Regions from separate parts of the Lysinibacillus sp. NPDC058147 genome, predicted to be linked through region 1. Evidence: riboswitches for the same ligand, from Rfam matches in the RefSeq annotation. Region 1 holds a riboswitch; the other holds the start of a gene.

Evidence for each region. Region 1 has a riboswitch for FMN ahead of ACFVT8_RS09910 (ECF transporter S component). Riboswitches for the same ligand answer to the same signal wherever they lie in the genome.
Region 2: it holds a riboswitch for FMN, as region 1 does, so the genes downstream of both, ribE (riboflavin synthase) here and ACFVT8_RS09910 (ECF transporter S component) in region 1, are expected to answer to the same signal.

The regions. Positions count from the first base shown of each region.
Region 1 is NZ_JBHVUJ010000003.1:81,765-85,499, forward strand. It holds gene ACFVT8_RS09905 (sodium-dependent transporter) at 1-1,001, opposite strand, end outside; gene ACFVT8_RS09910 (ECF transporter S component) at 1,155-1,742, opposite strand; FMN riboswitch at 1,963-2,160, opposite strand; gene ACFVT8_RS09915 (RNA polymerase subunit sigma) at 2,476-3,735, opposite strand, start outside.
Region 2 is NZ_JBHVUJ010000004.1:176,760-180,494, reverse strand. It holds gene ribH (6,7-dimethyl-8-ribityllumazine synthase) at 1-382, opposite strand, end outside; partial or broken gene ribB (3,4-dihydroxy-2-butanone-4-phosphate synthase) at 642-1,235, opposite strand; gene ribE (riboflavin synthase) at 1,266-1,904, opposite strand; FMN riboswitch at 2,046-2,171, opposite strand; FMN riboswitch at 2,294-2,419, opposite strand; gene ACFVT8_RS13570 (SDR family NAD(P)-dependent oxidoreductase) at 2,633-3,388, opposite strand; gene abc-f (ribosomal protection-like ABC-F family protein) at 3,478-3,735, opposite strand, start outside.

The DNA of each region.
Region 1 (3,735 bases):
TTCTCCATAAATGCCGCTACAATAATTTCATATAAACTAAACGAAGAGGTTAGCGTTGCAAATAAAAATAATATTAAAAACATCGCTAAGAAAATTTCACCAAAGGGCATTTGGCTAAATGCTGTTGGCAGAACCATGAATAGTAAGCCTGGTCCAGATGCAGGTTCTAAATTAAAAGCAAATACAACAGGGAAAATTGCCAATCCTGCTAAGAACGATACAAGCACAGTGAGAAGAACAACGGAGCCCGCAGAATTCGGTAAGCTCACATCTTTCTTTAAATAAGAGCTGTACGTCACAAGACAAGAAAATCCTACCGCTAAGCCAAAGAAGGACTGCCCCAACGCTTCTAATATAGCCTTTCCAGTTATATTGGAGAAGTCCGGCCACAAGAAGAATTTAACCCCCTCCATTGCTCCATCTAATGTTAAAGCCCGCACAACAAGCACAATAAACATTATAAATAATAAAGGCATCATCCACTTATTAGCCTTTTCTATACCATTTTGCACACCAAGTGAAATGACTAGTACATTTACTAGCGTAAACAATCCTAAACCTAGCAATGTAATCCAAGGTTTTCCTACAATCTTTCCAAATAGTTCACTAGGATCAACGGCAGGATCAATAACAGCCCCAGTCACACCAAGGCCACTATAGATAAAAATCCAACCTCCCACAACACTATAAAAACTTAACAATAAAAAACAACCGAGTACACCCATACGACCAACCCAAGCCCAGCCTGTTTTCGTAGGTGCAATTTTTTTATAGGCAGTCACAGCTTCAGACTGTGTACCACGACCTAAAACATATTCTGATAATAACATCGGTAAACCAATCAACAATGTAAATAGAACAAAAATAAGGAAAAACGCTCCCCCACCACTTTGTCCAGTAACATATGGAAGCTTCCAAATTGCCCCTAGACCGATCGCCGCTCCTGCCGACGCTAAAATAAAGCCTAGTTTACTAGACCACTGACTCTTTTTTTCACTCATCTCTTCAAACTCCTCTAACATTCTAAGCTCTTCCTTATTCTACATTAAAATAGTAAACCCGACTAGATTAATTCTATATGTTACTTTTGCACAATATTATCCAACTTATATCAAAAAACCTCGAGCATTTAACAGCTCGAGGTTTCATTTCAATTATTTTGTTAAATACATGGAACGCTGATGATTAATCCATTTACGCATTGTTGTGAACAGTAATGCCATGATGATAGTAATTAAAATACCTTTCACAATGTTAAATGGCAATATACCAGCTACGATCATTTTATATAGTGAATCACCTACAACAGGCTCCATACCTAAAAAGTAAGTGTACATAGGTAAAAATACTGCATAGTTAAGAACGCTCATACCTACTGCCATTATGATTGTTCCAGCAGCTAAACCTCCGATAAGGCCTTTAACTGTTTTGACACGATTAAAAACAAAGCTCACTGGTAAAATAAATAAAATACCTGTTACAAAGTTTGCGATATGCCCTACTGGTACTCCCGTTGGCGTACCTGAGAAAATCCAGTCCAACACATTTTTAAAGAACTCTACTAAAATACCGGCTACAGGTCCCATTGTGATTGCCGCAAGTAATGCTGGCATATCACTGAAGTCCACTTCCAAAAACGCTGGAAACGGCGGAATAGGGAAATTAAAAAGCATTAATAAAAACGAAATACTGCTCAGCATACCAATCGTAATAAACGATTGAAGTTTAACATTTTTCTTCATAGAAAACTCTCTCCTCTTTGCTGATTCAATCTCGCAAGAAGAAAGGTTACGACCAAATCAATTATTATCATGAAAAAACCCTTATGCAAAAGAGCACAAGGGAGAATAGGCATGATTAAAGAACGCCATTAATTAACTATTTTTGAGCATACGCTGTGTGAAGCCACAGCGAAAAACGCTCGTGCATAGCTAAATTCATAACAATAAATGACGATCGTACCTCCATCTTCTCCCATCCAGACTTTAACTGTCGGCCTTGGAATCGCACCAAGTCAGCCATGCAAAAAAATATTTGCACAGGTCGCGGGCTGAAGAGCATTTAGTAAATCATACGAGCTAATATGACTTAAAGGAAACATTAGCGATTTACAACTCTATTACCGCCGGTCGGGATTTTCACCCTGCCCCGAAGATGAATCAATATTTTTTTATTTCATAGCCTTACTATAATGAATTATTAGAGAAAAGTAAATAGCTTTGCTTAAAAAAATCCGATTAAACTCGTATGTTTTACAGATACTCGATTAACTTCTTTATAATATGAAAGTGTAATCAGTAGAGGTTTTCCGCAATCTGACTGCATATTAGTGTTCACCAATCAGACAATTTAACCTTCCCTTAACTTCTTTGTTATTGGTGTTATAAAATGTCAAGAGCATTCACGCACATACATCGGCGAGAATGCTCCAAAATATTCTATAAGTTTCGTTTGTCTATTTGTTGTTATGCTTTTTTACGGCATATATCGTTTATTGGCTCCTACAGGCTTTGGCAAGAAATTTTTTAAATCAAATCCTTCCCAGCTCTCCTGTACAACATTGTCTAGACGTACTTGTTTATCAAAGCTAGCAGCAGTGAGCATCATAGCTTCAATTAATTGAGTTGCACGAACTGCATCCATAGTTGTTAAATCAAGTGGTTCATCAAATGTAACAATAACGCCTTCTGCTACCTCTTTTACAGTGTATGTTATATTTTCCGGTACGACAGGAACGTATGCACCATCATTATTATTTCGCATAACAGAAAGAGCTTCTGTTACAGTAGAAAAAGATTTACGAGAATCAGGTGATAAATATTCGATCCCATTCTCATCTCTATATAAATAATAATTAAAATGATTTGAGCTTGTTAATGCCATAGGCTTACTTGGATCTTCTTCCTTGGAAAACTCGTAGGCGGTACCATCAGGATTTTCGAACTCAATATCCTTATACTCCGTGTCTGAGAATGTATCCTGTAACGTCCCTAAATATTCGTCAGTATCTGCAGAAGCGACATCATAGTCATTTTTCTTTGGCAATACATGAACTAGTTTATCGCCCTTTTCCTTTAATTCTCCTTCATATGGATGAAAGTTAGTAAAACCATTGGCTTCCTCATCAATTTTTGGCGCATACTTTTCATACATCTGTAGTGTTGTGGGCTTTTTCTTCGCAAAATCAGTAGCAACTCGTTCATTAGGAATGATATACGTCATCGGTATGCTTTTCTTATCACGATTGGCCAAACCAATATGGAACACTACTGCATCTGTTAAATCTTCCTCATAAACAGATGATCGTAGAGACATGATCTGGGAATGGTCTGCTACTATGTTGGATTCCATAATTTTATCATGTTCGACTGAGCTTTTTGCTGCACGATCATCCTGCAATGTTGAATATTGAGAACGTTCAGGAGCATTAGCCTGGTCTATTTTTACATCATTATGATTCATGAACATAGAGCCAGTAAGTACTGTTAAAGCAAAAACAGCTGCAACACTCATAAAGATTGGCCATTTACGAACTTTCTTTTTTGTTGTTGCTGTCTCGGTACTTTCTTGCTGCGTATACATACTGTGTTGTTGCTCTTGCGGTGTTATTTCACCATCTATTGGTTGTTGTATAGCTTCTTGAAGATGGACATTATCCTGCAAGCGAGCATCTGCCAATAATCGATTTAATATATCTTCTTTCGAACGGCGGTCAGAAAGCTTAGGGGCATTATT
Region 2 (3,735 bases), on a different contig from region 1:
GTTCAATCGCTTGTTCAATATTTTCAGTAGTAACAATGCCAAAAATAACTGGTACATTTGTAGTTAATGACACATTTGCAATTCCTTTTGCTGATTCATTACATACATAATCATAATGTGTTGTTGAGCCACGGATTACTGTACCTAATCCAATAATGGCATCATATTTCTTTGTTTCAGCTAACTGTTTTGCAATGAATGGCACTTCAAATGCACCTGGAACCCATGCTACATCAATAGAATCCTCATCCACACCATGACGCTTTAAACCATCTAATGCTCCGTCTAATAATTTACTTGTAATAAATTCGTTGAAACGACCTACTATTACTGCTATTTTTAAATCCGTACCAATTAATTGTGCTTCAAATGTTTTAACCATTTTTAATCTCTCCTCTTTTATCTTGTCTAATCATCATAAAGTGGGGTTGATTTCCGTTCCGACTGGGCGCTTTCCTGGGGGCGTCCGATGAGCCGCTTCGCTTGCGCTCCATGGTCTCATCTGTGACGCTAATCCCCAAGGAGTCACCCAGTCTCCACTCCAATCAACTTATATACTAGAGTACTTTTTACAAATGTTATTCCAAACTTTTATTGATGATCCTTTATATTGTCTGTGTGTTTTCTTCTATTATTTGTTGACGACGATATGTTGCCAATGCTTCAATTGAAATCATTTTTAAATGATGTTGTGCTGCATATTTAACAAGGTCATTAAAGCGTAGCATTTTGCCATTGTACCCCATAATTTCACAAATAATGCCCGCAGGAATACTATGACAAAGCTTGGCCAAATCAATTGTAGCTTCTGTATGTCCTCTACGCTCTAATACACCATTGTCCTTTGCAATTAACGGGAATACATGGCCCGGTCTACGAAAATCCGCAGCTTTTGCTTGTGGCTCTAGCATTTTTTGTATAGTCATTGCCCGTTCAAAGGCGCTAATTCCAGTTGTTGTGTCTACATGATCTACACTAACGGTAAATGCCGTTTGATGATTATCTGTATTAATACTGACCATAGGCGCTAATGCTAATTTTTGTGCAAGTTGCTGTGAAATCGGTGTACATATAAGACCTCTTCCATAGGTCGCCATAAAGTTAATCGTTTCAGGTGTCATAAATTCCGCAAGAGCGAGTAAGTCCCCTTCGTTTTCTCGGTCCTCGTCATCTACTACAATAATCATCTTACCTTGTTTTAAATCCTCAATTGCTTCTTCAATTGAATGTAGCAAAATCGCCACCTCCTGTTCTTAAAGTGTTGTTTAAAACCCGTTTTGTGCTAAGAAGTCTCTTGTGATGGTCGGCGGTTCCTGTCCATACTTAAGTTGATGCAAAATGTATTTACCAACTAAATCGGTTTCTACATTGACGAGATCACCAATCTTCTTCTTACCTAAAATCGTTTCTTTGTAAGTGTGGGGTATCAGGGATACTGTGACACCGTTTTTCTCGACCTGAAAGAGTGTTAGACTCGTTCCATCAATTGTGATGGAGCCCTTTGGAATACAGTAGCCCGTTAGCTCCTTTGATAATTCAATATCAATATAGACTGCATTTGCCAATGGCCGCTTGCGTACTATTTTCCCTACCCCGTCTACATGTCCGGAGACAAAATGACCACCGAAACGCCCATTAGCTGACATAGCGCGCTCTAAATTTACCGGATCTCCAACTGCGAGCTGCTGTAAATTTGTTGCGCTTACTGTTTCAGGCATTACATCCATCGTTAGCTCTTGTTCATTAAAATGTATCACTGTTAAACAAACACCATTGACCGCTATACTGTCCCCGAGCTTTACATCCTCTACCATTTTCTTTGAAATAACGGTAATTTTCATACTTTGTCGATCGCTTTGCATGGTTTTTAAGGTACCAATATCCTCAACAATTCCCGTAAACATTTTTTCACCTACTTTCAATCATTTAATAATTTTCGTTCAAACAAAAAACCCCTTAATTTAAAGGGGTTTGGGAGTTCATATACATAAGACGTCAACAAATAAACCTCATGGATATAAATTTTTTCCATAGGCTGTCATCTCATCGTTCTTCTCCCATCCAGACTGTCACTGTCGGTTTTGGATTTGCACCAAATCAGCTTGCGCTCACGGACTTTGAATTGCTTCATCACCGCCGATTGGGAATTTCACCCTACCCCGAAGAACTACTACTATTCAATTTTTTAGCCAAATAAAACAAAAAACTACTTCCCGACGAAACGATGGGAAGTAGTTAAAAAGTATACTCAAATAAACCTTATAAACTCAAGCGAATTTAAAAAGCTCACACTTTTACCCTTCTCCCATCCAGACTATAACTGTCGGTTTTGGATTTGCACCAAATCAGCTTGCGCTCACGGACTTTGAATTACTTCATCACCGCCGATTGGGAATTTCACCCTACCCTGAAGGATATTTTTATTTAGCTATTTCTTACGATAACACTATTTTATTATATTATCCAGATAATTGTTTATAAAAATTTACTCTAATCAATTTCACATTCACTACATAAAACAAGCCACACCTTTGATCATTAATAAAGATCAAAGGTGTGGCTGTTCCATAGAGACTTCTGTAACTGTCGTTTCACTTACGTTACATAAAAAACTTGCTGAAAGAAGTTAAATTTAAACAGTCAAACTACCATCAACAGAGACAACAGCACCAGCCATGAAGCTTGCTTTATCTGAAGCTAAGAATAGAACCGCTTCTGCTACTTCTTCTGGTTCACCATGGCGTCCCATACGTACACGTGACATTTCTTCTGGCACGTATCCTGTTTTTGCAAGTGTTTCACCAACACTATGAAATAATGGTGTAACGATACCACCTGGACACACAGCATTTATACGAATACCTTTATTTGCATACTCGATCGCTACGCCTTTCGTTAAACCGATTACTGCATGTTTACTTGCGGAGTATACGGCGATACTGTGTTCTGGACGAATACCTGCCGATGAAGCAGTATTTATAATCGACCCTTTACCCTGCTTTTCCATTACTGGGATGACATATTTCATGCCAAGAAAAATACCTTTTACATTGATATCCATAAGACGATCGTATTCTTCCAATTCTACCGCTGTAAACGGTGCGAATTTTTGAATAATGCCAGCGTTATTGAAGAATACATCTATACGTCCATATGTGTTTACCGTTTGCTGTACATAATTCTGAACATCCTCTACTTTGGAAACATCCGCTTTAACGAATATTCCTTCACCGCCATTTTGTTGAATTAATTTTAGGGTCTCTTCTCCAGTTTTCTCGTTAAAATCAACAAGCACAACTTTATAGCCATTTTCAGCAAATTTAATACTAGTTGCTCTACCAATTCCACTACCTGATCCTGTAATAACTGCAATTTGATTGTTTGTCATATTCTCTTCCTCTTTTCACTTTTATATTTTATTAATCACAAATATTTTCTTAATAGGAGGTCCCCTTTGTCTTTCCATACTTATGGCCCTTAGTTTGATTTCATTTTCATGTAATCGTCATAATTACCGTTAAAGATACTCGTGCCAATTGGGGAAAGCTCGACCATTTTGCGTGCTAGCTTATTAAGAAAATATCGATCATGTGAAATAAAGAAAAGTGTTCCCTCAAAATTTAAAAGAGCCTGTTCTAATACTTCTTTACTAAATAAATCAAGGTGATTAGTTGGCTCATCCATAATAAGCACGTTGGCTTTTTGTAATACGAGTTTCGTTAAAGCTACTCGTGC